4 regions of the Bradyrhizobium sp. CCGUVB23 genome follow, and region 1 is predicted to be linked to each of the others. Evidence: predicted binding sites of a transcription regulator. Region 1 holds the regulator's gene; each other region holds the start of a gene.

Region 1 (4,209 bases):
AAAAGCCCCTCGCCGCGCACCTCGCTGACGACATCGGGATGGCGGTCGATCACGGAGGCCAGCTTCTGCTTGAGCAGCAGCGACATCTTCTGCACGTGATCGAAGAAACCGGGCTTGAGCATGACGTCGAGCACGGCGTTCGCCGCGGACACGGCGAGCGGATTGCCGCCGAAGGTCGAGCCGTGCGAGCCGGGCGTCATGCCTGAGGCGGCTTCGGCGGTCGCAAGGCACGCGCCGATCGGAAAGCCGCCGCCGAGTGCCTTCGCAAGCGACATCACGTCGGGAGTCACGCCGAGACGGCGATGGGCAAAGAGATCGCCGGTGCGGCCCATGCCGGTCTGCACCTCGTCGAAGGCAAGCAGAAGACCATGCTCGTCGCAGAGCTGGCGCAGCGCGCGATAGAAGGCGGGAGGAGCCGAGCGTACGCCGCCCTCGCCCTGGATCGGCTCGATCAGGATGCCTGCAGTCTGTGGGCCGATCGCCTTCTTGACGGCTTCGAGGTCGCCATGCGGCACCTGGTCAAAGCCGTCGAGCTGCGGGCCGAAACCTTCGAGATATTTTGCCGAGCCGGTCGCCGCGAGCGTTGCCAGCGTGCGGCCATGGAAGGCGCCCTCGAAAGTGATCATGCGGTAGCGCTCGGGATGGCCCTTGGAGGCGTGATAGCGGCGCACCACTTTGATTACGCATTCCATCGCCTCGGCGCCGGAATTGCAGAAGAACACGAAGTCCGCAAAGCTCTCGTTGCAGAGCCTGACTGCCAGCTTCTCGCCGTCCGGGCTCTGGAACAGGTTCGACATGTGCCAGAGCTTCGTGGCCTGCTCCTGCAAGGCCTTGACCAAAGCGGGATGTGCATGGCCCAGCGCATTCACGGCGACACCCGAGGTGAAATCGAGATAGCGCTCGCCATTGGTCGCGACCAGCCAGCAGCCTTCGCCGCGCTCGAAGCCGAGCTCGGCCCTGGCGAAAACGGGAAGCAAATGCGTCGCGGCGCTTTTGGTCATGACGGTCACTTGAATGTTGAGGCTGGCTCACGAGACTGCCTTGCGCAGCGCATCGTTGACCTGCCCGGAAAACGAAACGTGCCGCCTTTTAAGGGCGGCACGTGTCACCATTTTATGCTTGGAAAAACCGCTGTCAATGCCGCCAGAAGGCCCTGCAAGGCGTGCGGCCGTAGTCTTGCGGTGGCATTTTTGAGTTCTTTTAGCGACGGAACATGTGGACGCGGAGCCGCAGACTCTTGCGCGGGAGTCACGCCATATTGTAGCGTTTCCCCTGTCAGATACGACATCTCGTGCAGCAGTTCTGATCCTCTTAGTCCTCATGTACCGGCGTAGCGTTCAGGTGCGTTTTCGCGCCCGGCGAGCCTTAAGGGATTCTGGCGGCACGGGTTTTTCGAGGCTTAGACATCGCCACGCGGCCCCAAGGGATTGGCAGGCGCGCGGCGAGGGGAAGGGTGCAATGACGGTTTTGACCTGGTCCGACGATCGCGTCGAGCAATTGAAAAAGCTCTGGGAAGCCGGGCTTTCGGCCAGCCAGATCGCTGCCGAACTCGGGAATGTGACCCGCAACGCCGTAATCGGCAAGGTGCACCGGCTGGGCCTGTCCGGCCGCGCCAAGAGCCCGTCCTCGGCGGCTCCCCGGCCGCGCAAGGCGCGCCCGGCGCAGCACATGATGCGGGTGAGCCGCCCGATCTCGCGCGGCAACACCGCCCTCGCCCAGGCCTTCGAGGTCGAGGTCGAGCCCGATCCGATCACCTATGACAATGTCGTTCCGATGAGCCAGCGCCTGTCGCTGCTCGAGCTCAACGAGGCGACCTGCCACTGGCCGGTCGGCGATCCCTCGAGCCCGGATTTCTTCTTCTGCGGCGGCAAGTCGCTCTCGGGCCTGCCCTATTGCGCACAGCACTCGCGCGTCGCCTACCAGCCGGCCGCCGACCGCCGCCGCGCACCGGCCAAGCCCGGCACGCGCTGAGTTCAGCCACAAACGACAACGTCCCGGTGCAAGGCCGGGACGCTTGATCGAGAAACGTCAGCGCGCCATCCGGCGCGCTTTTTTACGTCTGCTCCGCCTTCGCGAAACGATCATCCAGCGCGTAGCCGGCGCCACGGACGGTGCGGATCGGGTCCTGCTCGCGACCGAGATTGAGCAGCTTGCGCAGGCGGCCGATGTGGACGTCGACGGTGCGCTCGTCGATATAGATGTCGCGGCCCCAGACGCTGTCGAGCAGCTGCTCGCGCGAGAACACCCGGCCGGGATGCTCCAGGAAGAACTCCAGGAGGCGATATTCGGTCGGGCCGAGGTCGATCGGCCGACCGGAGCGCGCCACGCGGCGCTTCTCGCGGTCGAGCTCGATGTCGCCAAAGGCGAGTATGGTCGCGAGCCGCTCGGGGCTTGCACGCCGGAGCAGGCCTTTCACGCGCGCGAGCAATTCGGGCACCGAGAACGGCTTGACGATGTAGTCGTCGGCGCCGGTCGCAAGCCCGCGCACCCGCTCGCTCTCCTCACCGCGCGCGGTGAGCATGATGATCGGCAGCTGCTTGGTCTCGGGCCTGGCGCGAAGCCTGCGGCACAGCTCGATGCCGGACAGTCCCGGCAGCATCCAGTCGAGCACGATCAGGTCGGGAATGTGCTCCTTGAGGCGGGTGTCGGCGTCGTCGCCGCGCATCACCGTCTCGACATCGTAGCCGTCGCCTTCGAGGTTGTAGCGCAACAGCTCGGTCAGCGCTTCCTCGTCCTCAACAACCAGAATGCGTGCGCCCATGGCGTCGTCGCTCCTTAAGTGTTCGGCACGGTCGTGGCGAAGGTCGTCATATCGCCCTTCGGCCGCTTGTCCGCGATGGCCTGACCTTCGATCATGTAGAAGACGGTCTCGGCGATGTTGGTCGCATGGTCGCCAATCCGCTCGATGTTCTTGGCGCAGAACATCAAATGGATGCAGAACGAGATGTTGCGCGGATCCTCCATCATGTAGGTGAGGAGCTCGCGGAACAGCGAGGTGCAGATCGCGTCGACCTCCTCGTCGCCCTTCCACACCATCATCGCCGCCGGCAGGTCATGCGCGGCATAGGCGTCCAGCACCGACTTGACCTGCTGCTGCACGAGGTCGGTCATGTGTTCCAGGCCGCGGAACAGCTTCAGCGGATGGAAATCGGTTTCCAGCGCGGCGACGCGCTTGCCCATGTTCTTGGCGAGGTCGCCGATCCGCTCCAGATCGGTCGCAACGCGCATGGCGCCGACGATCTCGCGCAGGTCGACCGCCATCGGCTGCCGGCGCGCGATCGTGAGCACGGCGCGCTCCTCGATCTTCTTCTGGAGCGCGTCGATCTCGGCGTCGGTCGCCACCACGCGCTGGCCGAGAGCGACGTCACGGCGGATCAGCGCATCGACGGAATCGACGATCATGCGCTCGGCAAGGCCGCCCATCTCCGCAACGAGCCGCGTGAGCTCCTGGAGGTCGGTGTCGAAGGCCTTTGCGGTATGTTCAGAAGCCATTTCCTGTCTCCTCAGCCGAAGCGGCCGGTGATGTAGTCCTGGGTGCGCCGGTCGCTGGGCGACGTGAAGATCTTGCTGGTCTCGTCGAACTCGATCAACTCGCCAAGATACATGAAGGCGGTCTTGTCGGAGACGCGCGCCGCCTGCTGCATGTTGTGGGTGACGATCGCGATCGTGTAGTTCTCTGCGAGCTCCTGGATAAGCTCCTCGACCTTGGCGGTCGAGATCGGATCGAGCGCCGAGCAGGGCTCGTCGAACAGGATCACCTCAGGACGCACCGCAACGGTGCGGGCGATACAGAGACGCTGCTGCTGGCCGCCGGAGAGCGACAGGCCGGAGGCGTTGAGCTTGTCCTTGACCTCGTTCCACAGCGCGCCGCCGCGCAGCGCCTTCTCGACCCGGTCGTCCATCTCGGACTTGGAGATCTTCTCATAGAGGCGGATGCCGAAGGCGATGTTCTCGTAGATCGTCATCGGGAACGGCGTCGGCTTCTGGAACACCATGCCGACGCGAGCGCGCAGCAGATTGAGGTCGAGCTTGGTGTCGAGGATGTTGGTCTGGTCGAGCATGAGCTGACCGGTGGCGCGCTGGCCCGGATAGAGATCGTACATCCGGTTGAAGATGCGCAGCAGGGTCGACTTGCCGCAGCCCGACGGACCGATGAACGCCGTAACGCGGTTGGTGCCGAGCGTCAGGTTGATGTTCTTCAGCGCGTGG
Region 2 (4,209 bases), 5.8 Mb from region 1:
GCGGACCATGCTGCAATGGCTGACCGGGCTCGATCATCTCTACGGCCTGCTGTTGACGTTCGGTATGGCCTTGATCATCCAGGGCGTGTTCCAGAACTACTTCGGCTCGTCCGGTCTGCCCTATGCCATTCCCGACCAGCTCAAGGGTGGCATGAATCTCGGCTTCATGTTCCTGCCCATCTACCGCGGCTGGGTCGTCGTCTTCTCGCTGGTGGTGTGCCTTGCGACCTGGTTCCTGATCGAGAAGACCCAGCTCGGCGCGTACTTGCGCGCAGCGACCGAAAACCCGACGCTGGTGCGCGCCTTCGGCATCAACGTGCCGCGCATGATCACGCTGACTTACGGTCTCGGCGTCGGCCTTGCCGCGCTCGCCGGTGTGCTTTCCGCGCCGATCAACCAGGTGCGGCCGCTGATGGGCGCCGACCTCATCATCGTGGTGTTCGCGGTGGTGGTGATCGGCGGCATGGGATCAATCATGGGCTCGATCATCACCGGCTTCGCGCTCGGGGTGATCGAAGGCCTCACCAAGTATTTTTACCCCGAGGCCTCCAACACCGTCGTGTTCGTGCTGATGGTGCTGGTGCTGCTCGTGAAGCCGACGGGACTGACGGGAAGGGCGGCCTGATATGACAGCCTTGACGGACGATACCCTGCCCGTGACGGCGCGCGCGATGCGCGACGAGATGATCGTGTTCGTGTTCATGGCGCTGGCCTTGGCCGCCGTGCCGTTCACCGGCATCTATCCGTTCTTCGTGATGCAGGCGCTGTGCTTCGCGCTCCTCGCCTGCGCCTTCAACCTGCTGATCGGCTATGGCGGTCTCTTGTCGTTCGGCCACGCGATGTTCCTCGGCACCGCCGGCTATTGCAGCGCCCATGCGCTGAAGGTGTGGGCGCTGCCGCCGGAACTCGGTATTCTCGCCGGCGTTGCCGCGGCCTTCGTGCTCTCGATCGTGACTGGCTACATTTCGATCCGTCGCCAGGGCATCTACTTCTCGATGATCACGCTGGCGCTGTCGCAACTGCTCTATTTCATCTACTTGCAGGCGCCGTTCACGCATGGCGAAGACGGCATTCAGGGTATTCCGCAGGGCCATCTGTTCGGGATCTTCGATCTCTCCAAGCCGACGGTGCTTTACTACGTCGTGCTGGTCGGCTTCCTCGCTGGCTTCCTGCTGATCTACCGCATCATCAACTCGCCATTCGGCGAAGTCTTGAAATCGATCCGCGAGAACGAGCAGCGCGCGATATCGCTCGGCTACCGCACCGATCAGTACAAGCTGCTGGCCTTCATCCTCTCGGGCACGCTGGCGGGCTTTGCCGGCTCACTGAAGGTGTTCGTGGCGCAGAACGCCTCGCTCACCGACGTGCACTGGTCGATGTCCGGCGAGGTCGTGCTGATGACGCTGGTCGGCGGTCTCGGCACCATTTTCGGACCCGTGGCGGGCGCCTTCGTGATCATCGCCATGCAGCAGTACCTGGCGAGCTACGGCCAGTGGGTGACGGTGATTCAGGGCGCGATCTTCGTGATCTGCGTGCTCACCTTCCGCCGCGGCGTCGTCGGCGAAATCGCGCATTACTTCCGGAGATCCCTGTAAGTCTCTGAGCCAAAGACAGTTTCCCTGATTTTTGAAAGTGGTGGATGAACTGCTTCGGGCGGCGTGACGTGGCACGCGCGCGGCCCCAAAATGGTCTATGACAGTCGGGTGACAGTCCCTCCGGACCGGCCAATCTCAACCCGGCAGTTATTCCCATGATGCGTTGGTTTCGCGCCTTTCTCCCCAAGGAGGAAAGGTTCTTCGATCTGTTCGACCGCCACGCCCAGACCGTGATCCAGGGCTCGATCGCGCTCCAGGGCATGCTGAACGGCGGCGAGGAGACGCCGGTCTATTGCCAGCGCGTCAACCAGTTCGAGAACGATGCCGACAACATCACGCGCGAGGTGCTGACCGCGGTGCGCCGCACCTTCATCACGCCGTTCGACCGCGGCGACATCAAGAACCTGATCACCTCGATGGACGACGCCATCGACCAGATGCAGCAGACCGCCAAGGCGGTGATGCTGTTCGAGGTCCGCGCCTTCGAGCCGCCGATGCGCGAGATCGGCGGGCTTCTGATCGAGTGCGCCAACCTGGTGGGCCGCGCGCTGCCGCTGCTTCAAGAGATCGGCAAGAACGTCGCCATGCTGACCGCGATCACGGAAGAGCTGACCAAGCTGGAGGGACGTGTCGACGACCTCCACGATATCGGCCTGAAGGAGCTGTTCCTGAAGCACCGCGAGGGCAACGCGATGGATTTCATCGTGGGTGTCGAGATCTACGATCATCTCGAGAAAGTCGCGGACCGCTTCGACGACGTCGCGAACGAGATCAACAGCATCGTCATCGAACAGGTCTAGCGCATGATCCGGAAAAGTGTGCAGCGGTTTTCCCTCGCGACAAACGCGGAACGCGTTTGCGCGGAGATCATGCGCAAACTTTAAAGCAGGGGCTGCGCCGTGGATGCTGTGTTGGGTCTTCCCGTCCTCGTCGGACTGATCGCGGTCGCGCTGCTGTTCGACTTCCTGAACGGCCTGCACGACGCCGCCAATTCGATCGCCACCATCGTCTCGACCCGCGTGCTGCGGCCGCAATTTGCGGTGTTCTGGGCCGCGTTCTTCAATTTCGTCGCCTTCCTGGTGTTCGGCCTGCACGTCGCCCAGACCATCGGCACGGGGATCATCGATCCCTCGATCGTCGACGCTCAGGTGATCTTTGCGGCTCTTGTCGGCGCTATCGTCTGGAACATCGTGACGTGGGCGCTCGGCATTCCGTCGTCGTCGTCACATGCGTTGATCGGCGGACTCGTCGGCGGCGGCGTGGCCAAGGCCGGGATTTCGGCCGCAGTCTGGAGCGGATTGTCGAAGACCGTGTTGGCGATCGTGCTCTCGCCGCTGGTCGGCTTCCTGCTCGCGATGATGCTGGTTGCGATCGTCTCCTGGGCCTCGATGCGGTCGACGCCGTTCGCCGTCGACCGCGCCTTCCGCATCCTGCAATTCGCCTCAGCCTCGCTCTATTCGCTCGGCCATGGCGGCAACGACGCCCAGAAGACCATGGGTATCATCGCCGTGCTGCTCTTTTCGCAGGGCCAACTCGGCGGGGAATTTTATGTACCGTTCTGGGTGGTGCTGTCGTGCCAGGCGGCGATGGCGATGGGCACCCTGATGGGTGGATGGCGGATCGTCCGCACCATGGGCCTGCGCATCACCAAGCTGACGCCGATGCAGGGTTTCTGTGCCGAGACCGGCGGTGCCGCAACCTTGTTCATGGCGACTTTCCTCGGCGTTCCCGTCTCGACCACTCACACCATCACCGGCGCGATCGTCGGTGTCGGCGCCGCCCGCCGCGTCTCCGCGGTGCGCTGGAACGTGGCGAGCTCGATCGTCTATGCCTGGGTGATCACGATACCGGCGTCCGCGATCGTCGCCGGCCTCTCTTGGTGGGCGGTGCAGTTTTTCAAGTAACGAGTTTCAGCCCGACGATGCCGCCGACGATCAGACCAATGCTGGCGAGGCGAAGTGCCGTGGCCGGCTCGCCGAACAGGATGATCCCCAGGACGGCGGTGCCGACCGCGCCGATCCCGGTCCAGACCGCATAGGCGGTTCCAATCGGCAGCCACTTCAACGCCAATCCGAGCAGGATGACGCTGCCCGCCATGGCGGCGAGCGTGAGCACGGATGGAACGAGCCGCGAGAAACCCTCGGTGTATTTGAGGCCGATCGCCCAGCCGACCTCCAAAAGACCGGCGACGAACAGGATAGTCCAAGCCATGACGCCCCTCCGTTCAAGGCAGGGCCGTCCCCGCGACTGATGTGCTGATTAAAGGAAGGTCGTCCTTCCCGGGGTGGATGTCCTTCCCGGGGCGGATATGGGGCTGGCCGAGGCGCCCCGCAATCACCAAATGACCCTTGATTAGCCCCGTTTTCCCTGCCAAACGCTCCCGCCATGTCCGACATCGCCATCACAGCAGAATCGCCGGCCCGTTCCCCGCTTGCTGCCGAAGTGGCGCGGCGGCGGACCTTTGCGATCATCTCCCACCCGGACGCCGGCAAGACCACGCTGACCGAAAAGCTCCTGCTGTTCGGCGGCGCCATCAATCTTGCAGGCCAGGTCAAAGCCAAGGGCGAGCGGCGCAACACGCGCTCGGACTGGATGAAGATCGAGCGCGAGCGCG
Region 3 (4,209 bases), 5.7 Mb from region 1:
AGGCGGTTGCGCACCTGCTCGATCGGATCCTGGTCGTGGCGAACCTTCTCGACCTCCTCGCGCGTGCGGTATTTTGCAGGGTCCGACATCGAGTGGCCGCGGTAGCGGTAGGTCTGCATCTCCAGGATGACCGGGCCCTTACCGGCGCGGCACCAGGCGACTGCCTCATCGGCCGCAGCCTTCACCGCACGGACGTCCATGCCGTCGACCTGGTGACCGGGGATGTTGAAGGACAGGCCGCGCTTGGAGAAATCCTGCTGCGCCGAGGCGCGCGACACCGCTGTGCCCATGGCGTAGCGGTTGTTCTCGATGACGAAGATCACTGGCAGCTTCCAGAGCTCCGCCATGTTGAAGCTCTCATAGACTTGGCCCTGGTTCGCCGCTCCATCGCCGAAATAGGTGACGGCGACGTTGTCGTTGCCGCGATAATGGTTGGCGAAAGCAAGGCCCGCACCGAGCGAGACCTGGGCGCCAACGATGCCGTGGCCGCCGTAAAACTTCTTCTCCACGCTAAACATGTGCATGGAGCCGCCCTTGCCCTTGGAATAGCCGCCGCGGCGCCCGGTGAGCTCGGCCATGACGCCGTTAGCCTCCATGCCGGTGGCGAGCATATGACCGTGGTCGCGATAGCCGGTGATGACCTGGTCGCCGTCCTTCAGCGCCATCTGCATGCCGACCACCACGGCCTCCTGGCCGATATAGAGGTGGCAGAAGCCGCCGATCGCACCCATGCCGTAGAGCTGGCCGGCCTTCTCCTCGAATCGCCGGATCAGGAGCATGTCGCGGAGCGCCTTGAGCTCCTGCTCTCTGGTGAATTCCGGGGGCGAGCCGCCGTTGGTCTTGTCCTGGGGAGCGCTAGCGGCGGCTTTCTTGGGTGCGGCCATAGGAATTCCGGGTCAGAGAAAACTAAGCCCTCTCTAACCTAACTCAATCGCGCGCGAAAGCACTGTGGCTGCATGGCGCGCTTTTCGTTATGCCGCAGTGCAACGTGGCCGAAATATTGCAAAACCTTTGGCGCCGATCAGGCAACATTAGCTCTCCGCCAAGCCGGCCTCACCAGCCGAGTTCTCGAAGATAGGCGGCGCGGGCGCCAACTCCGGTATGCGTGAAGTCGGTAAAGACCCCATCGACGCCGAGACGGAAGAATTTGAGATATTCAAGGCTTGGATCGCCGTGATAGTCGCCAGCCAGGTACTTCTTCTCGTTTCGGAAAGTGAAGACGTGCACGAACAGGCCGATCTTGTGCGCGTCGGCAACGAGGCTGGTCGCTTCCTGCGTCGAAGCGTCCGGCGTCGATCCCTTGTAGGGAGAGCCATCGGCGTTGCTGTCCTTCCACGGCGAAATCTTGAGCGGAACGATATAGGGCTTCCACGGACCAATGCCGTCGGCATAGGTCTTGATCTCCGCAAGGCCCTCGGAGGTTAGCATCGCATCGTACAAGCGCGCGTCACCCGAAAGCGTCCAGTCGAACGGACGCGAATTGGTGATGTTGTCATTGAGGACCTTGCCGTTCCTGAAGTCGACACCGTTGCCATCGATGAGCTGGACCTGCCGCGTCTCAAGGCCATGGCTGCGCATGTATTTCAGGCTGCCAGGCTCGAAGCTCTGAACAAGGATCGGGGCATCCCTCGCGTTGAGGCCGTTGTCCTTGATGATCTTGATCAGGGCATCCTCGAGCGGGTGGCTGCCGGGCGCGCCACAGCCATTGGCGATCGCCTGGGCATTGTTCCAGGTCGGATTCTTGGTCTCCGGATAGACCGCGATGGGACGCCCCGTCTCCTTGCTCTTGGCCTTGGCAATGTCGATGATGTCCTGGAAACTGATGATCGGGAACTTGCCGTTGAAGACCTTCGGCCTTTCGTTGGCCGCATCATAGGTGGTGCCGGCGATCCAGTTCTTCAGCTCGGCCATGGTGAAGTCGGTGATCGACCAATCGTTGGTATGGTCTTCGCCGTCCACGATCAGCGATTTCAGCACCGATTTGGGGTCGGCCGGATCGGTGAGATCAGTGAGGTATTCACCAGGCCCGCTGGCGGGAGATTGGGCCCATTTCACTTTGACGAGGACACCGGGTACCGTGCGCTTGCGGGCGGCAACCGCCGGATTGGTCTTCGCCACCTCGGCAACGTTGGTATTGTCGTTCAGCCAAGGGTTGTGACGTGCGACCAGGACACAATCCTTGGTCAGGTGCAGGTCCTCTTCGAGCGCGTCGGTTCCGAGGGCTGCGGCGAGATCATACGATGCCTCGGTCTCTTCAGGCACCAGCCCCGGCAGGCCGCGATGCCCGAGGATCAGTGGCGGCTTTCCGTCGAGGGTCGAAAAGGGCTTGGCGCCGGCGGGCGCCGGGCTTGTCTGCGCGAAGGCCGTCGATGCCGGGAGCAATGCCAAAGCCGCCACGCCGAACAGCATCGCTCCAACACCCGACTTCCGTTGTGACCGACTGTCCTTCATGGCCAAGCCTCCGTTTCTTGCGTCGCATCGCTTCGAATGCGACAGGGGCCGAGCTGAATAGCTCGGCCCCTCGTCTTGTCCCAATTCTTTGACGGACGGATGACGAAGGCGGCGCCGCCCTCTCCGCCGATCAGAAGAAGCCGAGCTTCTTCGGGCTGTAGCTGACCAGGAGGTTCTTGGTCTGCTGATAGTGATCGAGCATCATCTTGTGGGTCTCGCGGCCGACACCCGACTGCTTGTAGCCGCCGAACGCCGCGTGTGCGGGATAGGCGTGGTAGCAGTTGGTCCAGACCCGGCCGGCCTGGATGGCGCGGCCGAAGCGGTAGCAGCGATTGGCATCGCGGCTCCAGACACCGGCCCCTAAACCGTAGAGCGTGTCGTTGGCGATCGCGAGCGCCTCGTCGTCGGTCTTGAAGGTCGTCACCGACACGACCGGCCCAAAGATCTCCTCCTGGAAGATCCGCATCTTGTTGTGGCCCTGGAACACGGTCGGCTGGACGTAATAGCCGCCCGAGAGATCGCCGCCGAGGCTCGCGCGACCACCGCCGGCGAGGACCTTCGCCCCTTCCTTCTTGCCGATGTCGATATAGGAAAGAATTTTCTCCAGCTGCTCGCCCGAGGCCTGGGCGCCGATCATGGTGTCGGCAGCACGCGGATCGCCCTGCTTGATGGCCGCGACGCGCTTCAGCGCTCGTTCCATGAAGCGGTCATAGATGTCCGCATGGACCAGCGCACGGCTCGGACAGGTGCAGACTTCGCCCTGGTTGAGCGCGAACATCACGAAGCCCTCGATCGCCTTGTCGAAGAAGTCGTCGTCTTCGGCGGTGACGTCCTTGAAGAAGATGTTGGGCGATTTGCCGCCGAGCTCGAGCGTGACGGGAATGAGGTTCTGGGCGGCATATTGCATAATCAGCCGGCCTGTCGTGGTCTCGCCGGTGAAGGCGATCTTAGCGATGCGCGGGCTGGACGCGAGCGGCTTGCCGGCCTCGAGGCCAAAGCCGTTGACGATGTTGAGCACGCCGGGCGGCAAGAGGTCGCCGACAATCTCGGCCCAGACCATGATCGAGGCCGGCGTCTGCTCAGCGGGCTTGAGTACCACGCAATTGCCGGCGGCGAGCGCAGGCGCGAGCTTCCAGCACGCCATCAGCAGCGGGAAGTTCCAGGGGATGATCTGGCCGACCACGCCGAGCGGCTCATGGAAATGATAGGCGATCGTGTCGTGATCGATCTCGCCGATCGAGCCCTCCTGTGCGCGCACGACGCCGGCGAAATAGCGGAAGTGATCGATCGCGAGCGGCAAGTCGGCGGCGCGGGTCTCGCGGATCGGCTTGCCGTTGTCCCAGGTCTCGGCGATCGCGAGCCGCTCGAGGTTTTCTTCCATGCGGTCGGCGATCCGGTTCAGGATTGCGGCGCGCTCGGCAACGCTGGTGCTGCCCCAAGCGGCCTTGGCGGCATGCGCCGCGTCGAGCGCGGCCTCGACGTCCTGGTGATCAGAGCGCGCGATCTTGCAGACGACCTGACCGTTCACGGGCGAGGCGTTGTCAAAATATTTGCCGGAGATCGGCGCGACGAATTTGCCGCCGATGAAATTGTCATACTTCGCGGCGAACGGCACTTGTGCGACGTTGAGGAATTCAACCTTGTTCATGTTCACTCCCGATGTTGCTGTTTGCGTGATCGTCGTGTGTTCACGACTTGCGCAGACGATGAAGCGGGAGTCGTTTTCTGTCAGCCCGGATGAAAGCGATGACGGAAGCG
Region 4 (4,209 bases), 3.1 Mb from region 1:
CCCCGGTCATGAAGTGGTACTGGCTCGTGCTCGCCGCGCTCGCGATCGCGCTGGTGGCGCCGTCCTATTCAACCGGCCAAATCCCAGAGCAGGTCACGACCTGGTTCGAGGATCACCGCGTCTGGATCGCCGGTGGCGTCGGCCTGCTCGCAGCGCTTCTGGCGCTCGCGCTCAATGCCAACCGCTGGAAGATCTTTGCAACGATCGTGCTCGCGCTGGCGCTGACCCGCGTCTATCCGGCGGACGAGGGTCGTGTCGTCACCATTCGCAGCTTCTTCGGCGTGCACAAGATCGTGGTGACGCCTGGCGGCTACTTCCACGTGCTGATGCACGGCACCACGATCCACGGCGCCGAGCGCTTCCTCAACAATGACGGCACGCCGGTCGAGGGGCGGCCCGAGCCGATCACCTACTACCACAAGGACGGCGGCATCGGTCAGGCCATCACCGCCATACGCGAGCGCAAGGGCGCGCCGCTCAAGGTTGCCGCCATCGGCGTCGGCTCCGGCACGCTCGTCTGCGCCGCCGAACCCGGTGAAAGCTGGAAGTTCTTCGAGATCGACCAGACCATGGTCGATACAGCAAGCGATCCCAAATATTTCCGCTACATCTCGAGCTGCGCGCCGGGCCTGAAGCCAGTGATCGGCGATGCGCGCCTGACCTTCGCCAAGGAGCCCGACGGTCTCTACGACCTCATCATCGTCGACGCCTACTCCTCGGACGCGATCCCGATCCACCTTGCGACCGAAGAAGCGATGAAGATCTACAAGGACAAGCTCGCCCCGCATGGCGCGGTCGTGATGCACGTCTCCAACCGCCATCTCGACCTCGAGCCGGTCGTAGTCGGCATTGCCGATGCCAACGATCTCAAGAGCTGGGTCTACAACGAGGATTCCGGGCGCGACGCCGACTACATCTTCTCGACCGACGTCGTGGTCTCTGCGCGCGAGGAAGCCGATGTCGGCAAGCTCGCCTCCTCCAAGCAATGGGAGGAGATCGAGGCCGACGACAAGGTGCGGGTGTGGACCGACGACTACTCCAACATCATCGGCGCGCTGTATCGGCGCCTGCGGGATGGGGAGTAACGCTGTTGGGAGAGTAGAACATCTCGTGTCCCGGACGCGGCGCGGCATGAAATGACGCGACGCAGAGCCGGGACCCATATAGGCCCCGGCTCTGCAGCGCACCGCTACGCGCTGCGCCGCGTCCGGGACACGAGATCATCTGCGATTCACGGACTGACCGGCGTGCCCGCGGGCAGCGCGATGCCTTTATCGCCGGCGACCTGCCGCAACAGGTCGGGGCGATCGGAGATGATGCCGTCGACGCCGATCTCCATCATCCGCGCCATGTCGTCCGCCTTGTTGACGGTCCAGACCACGACGCGCAGGCCGAGCTCGTGGGCTTCCGTGACCAGCGCGGCGTTCACGTCGCCGAAATAGGGTGACCAGACCGCGCCGCCGGCCGCCTTGATCGTGCGCGGCAGCGAGCCGCCGTGATCGGCCGGATTGAAGCCGGCTGTCCAGTTGGTCGCCGCGTCGAGCGCGATGGTCGGCGCTTTGCCCTGCTGCAGCGTCAGGTAGACCGTCGGAATTTGCGGCGCCTGCTTTTGGACCAGAAGCAGCGTCCGCCAGTCGAAGGACTGGATCATGACGCGGCCCGAAAACCCCGCAGCGTCGATGACGCCGAGGAGCCGCGCGGCGAAAGCTTGCGGATCGAGCGACTCGCCCGGATGGTTCGGATCGATCTTGGTCTCGATGTTGAAGCGCACGCGCGTGTTGCCGGATTTTTCGACCAGCGCGAACAACTCCTTCAGCGTGGGAATGCGCGTTCCCGGTACCGCGCGCTGCTCGGGAAACTGCTTGGCATAAGCGCTGTCGGGGCGGATCTGGCCGACGTCATACGTCCTGACCTCGTCGAGACGCAGTTTGACGAACGGCGTGCCGGGCGCGGCGGCATAGCCGCCCGCGGCGTCGCGCGCGAGATCCGGATTGAGGCCGCGCTCATGCGACACGACGACCTCACCGTCTGCGGTGATGCCGACGTCGAGCTCCAGCGTGTCGACGCCCATCGACAGCGCGTTGGCAAAGGCGGGCAGGGTGTTTTCCGGCAGCAGCGCGCGCCCGCCGCGATGCGCTTCGAGATCGAAGGCCATGACCTCTCCGGCAATGAGACAACAGAAAGCTGACAGGATCGCGACAACAGGGGATGGAATGGCAGGGCTCATGGCGTGGTTCGCGTTTGCTGGCCATTCTAGGTCAGCGTTTTCGTGGTTCGAATCATATTCAGGTGGCCTCGGCGAGCTTGTAGGACCAGGTGTGGACGACAGGATACCGATTGACGTCGTCGATGCCGGCCATGATGCGCTCCTTGAGTTCGTGTTTTGAGGTCACCCGGATATGGCGCAGGACGGAACGAGCGAATTTGGAGAAGAAGCCTTCAATGAGGTTGAGCCAGGAGCCGTGCTTGGGCGTGAACGTAAACTCGAAGCGGCCTGCCGCTCGTGTATCGAGCCAGGCTCTGGTTTCTTTCGAGATGTGTGCGGAGTGATTGTCGAGAATCAACTTGATCGCGGTACCGGCCGGATAGGCAGCATCGATAAGTTTGAGGAATTCGATGAACTCGCGGCTGCGGTGGCGGTCTTTGACGAGAGCGTGGACCTTCCCTGTCAGCAGATCAATTCCAGCCAACAAGCTGAGCGTGCCATGACGTCTATACTCAAAATCGCGCGCAAAGGCCGGATAGACGCCTGGCACGGGCGGCAAATCCGGAGCCGTCGTCGCGATCGCCTGGATTCCAGGCTTCTCATCGTAGGAGATGATTGCTACCCGCTTGCCCGATTTCTTCGACCTGGCGGCGCCCTTCTTCAGGACCTGGACCTCGCGATAGACACACAAGACCTCCGCCATTTTCTGCTCGAACTCGGCATCGCGACGTTCCAGATAGTAGCGTACCTTGTGCGGCTTAATTTCCTCTTGGCCGAGAATCTTGCACACCGTGCCCTGGACCAGGTTGGCAAGGCATTGGTGTCCCGCCGACGGGCCATGTTCACGCGCATGGCGTGCCAGCAGCCGCGTCGTCCACAGCTCATGCGCGTAGCCGTGCTCCTTGGCTTTGTCGCACGCCAAAGACACCAGCCAGGCCTTGGCCTCCGCCGTGATCACCGGCTCCTTGCCCGGTCGCGGTCGGTCGTCGAGTGCGGCCAGCGCACCATTGGCTACCGCCCGCTCGATGCAGCGCTGAACCGTCTGATGATGCACACCAAGTCTTCGTCCCACGGCAAAGAACGACGGGTTCTCGCGATAGGCCAGCAGCATTGCTGCCCGCGACACCCGGCTCGCCGACTCGGTTCGAGACCGCGAAAGAGCCGTCAACGTTTCAACTTCCTTCTCAGTCATCGCCAACTCGACTGCTTGCCGCCATGTTGCCATGATACCAACCCTCGTTCGGACAATCCCAAAACGAGGAATCCACGAACACACTTCCAGTTCCGTGCCGGTTTCATGGAATCGGTCGTCTAGCTCTATCCGTGTGCCTCCGGTCATTTCAAGGGCGATCATGCCCCCTGGGCTTGCGCGTTCGTCGCATTGGCGTCGCGCAGGCGCGCGCGGACGAACGCAAAGGCGGCGTCGTAGGCGGCGGCGTCGCCAAAGCTTCGGTCCGGGATCGCCACTGCCGAGCGGGGCGTGATCCACATCAGAAGAAGGCTCCTCTCGCGGGTGCACTGACGGATCCGGGTCCATTCGTATCTGTACTGGGCCCCCGTGGCCGTCACGGTAAGCCCGGTCAGGTCGAGTTCGAGCGTGCTGAATTCCCTGGGGGTCGCCATCGATTCGAAATATCGTCTTCTGAAGATGCGGTGCGCGACGGAGCTCCCGATGATGGCGGCGAGCATGCCAAGTGTGAAGGCGTAAAGGCTGTAAGATCCGATCATCTCGATCGCTTCGGTGTCGAGCTGACGGCCAGCAGCCTGCCGTCGGAATAGCAATGCGACGGGGATTGCGCCGAACCCGGCTGCAGCCCAAGCTGTGACTCCCAACCAGCTCCTGTTGCGCCGCCCTATGACCGCCGCGTGGCGGGCGTAGTCGTCGGCGGTCATGTTGAATTTCAGTGTGATACGATCGGGGGCAGGGTCGCTCATCGCCAGATTGCCGTTCATCTCCGCAGGCTTCTTGCGGTAGCCACCGTATGACGCCGGCAACTCCTCTC

What was found. The regulator PhoB, encoded in region 1, activates phosphate uptake and scavenging genes when phosphate is short. The targets are predictions, from matches to a motif close to TGTCATNNANCTGTCAT.
Region 2: the regulator PhoB is predicted to act here: its motif matches at 1,693-1,709, upstream of NLN62_RS42805 (DUF47 domain-containing protein).
Region 3: the regulator PhoB is predicted to act here: its motif matches at 2,540-2,556, upstream of NLN62_RS42195 (glycerophosphodiester phosphodiesterase family protein).
Region 4: the regulator PhoB is predicted to act here: its motif matches at 2,174-2,190, upstream of NLN62_RS29660 (glycerophosphodiester phosphodiesterase).

Annotation. Positions count from the first base shown of each region.
Region 1 is NZ_JANADQ010000001.1:3,309,002-3,313,210, forward strand. Features, by position in the region: gene NLN62_RS15120 (aspartate aminotransferase family protein) at 1-1,001, opposite strand, end outside; gene NLN62_RS15125 (GcrA family cell cycle regulator) at 1,459-1,971, shown strand; gene phoB (phosphate regulon transcriptional regulator PhoB) at 2,054-2,761, opposite strand; gene phoU (phosphate signaling complex protein PhoU) at 2,776-3,492, opposite strand; gene pstB (phosphate ABC transporter ATP-binding protein PstB) at 3,504-4,209, opposite strand, start outside.
Region 2 is NZ_JANADQ010000001.1:9,116,663-9,120,871, reverse strand. Features, by position in the region: gene NLN62_RS42815 (branched-chain amino acid ABC transporter permease) at 1-625, shown strand, start outside; gene NLN62_RS42810 (branched-chain amino acid ABC transporter permease) at 627-1,595, shown strand; gene NLN62_RS42805 (DUF47 domain-containing protein) at 1,751-2,395, shown strand; gene NLN62_RS42800 (inorganic phosphate transporter) at 2,495-3,499, shown strand; gene sugE (quaternary ammonium compound efflux SMR transporter SugE) at 3,492-3,806, opposite strand; gene NLN62_RS42790 (peptide chain release factor 3) at 3,981-4,209, shown strand, end outside.
Region 3 is NZ_JANADQ010000001.1:8,996,199-9,000,407, forward strand. Features, by position in the region: gene pdhA (pyruvate dehydrogenase (acetyl-transferring) E1 component subunit alpha) at 1-884, opposite strand, end outside; gene NLN62_RS42195 (glycerophosphodiester phosphodiesterase family protein) at 1,054-2,451, opposite strand; gene adh (aldehyde dehydrogenase) at 2,582-4,099, opposite strand.
Region 4 is NZ_JANADQ010000001.1:6,420,428-6,424,636, forward strand. Features, by position in the region: gene NLN62_RS29655 (spermidine synthase) at 1-1,085, shown strand, start outside; gene NLN62_RS29660 (glycerophosphodiester phosphodiesterase) at 1,232-2,155, opposite strand; gene NLN62_RS29665 (IS630 family transposase) at 2,286-3,398, opposite strand; gene NLN62_RS29670 (hypothetical protein) at 3,557-4,159, opposite strand.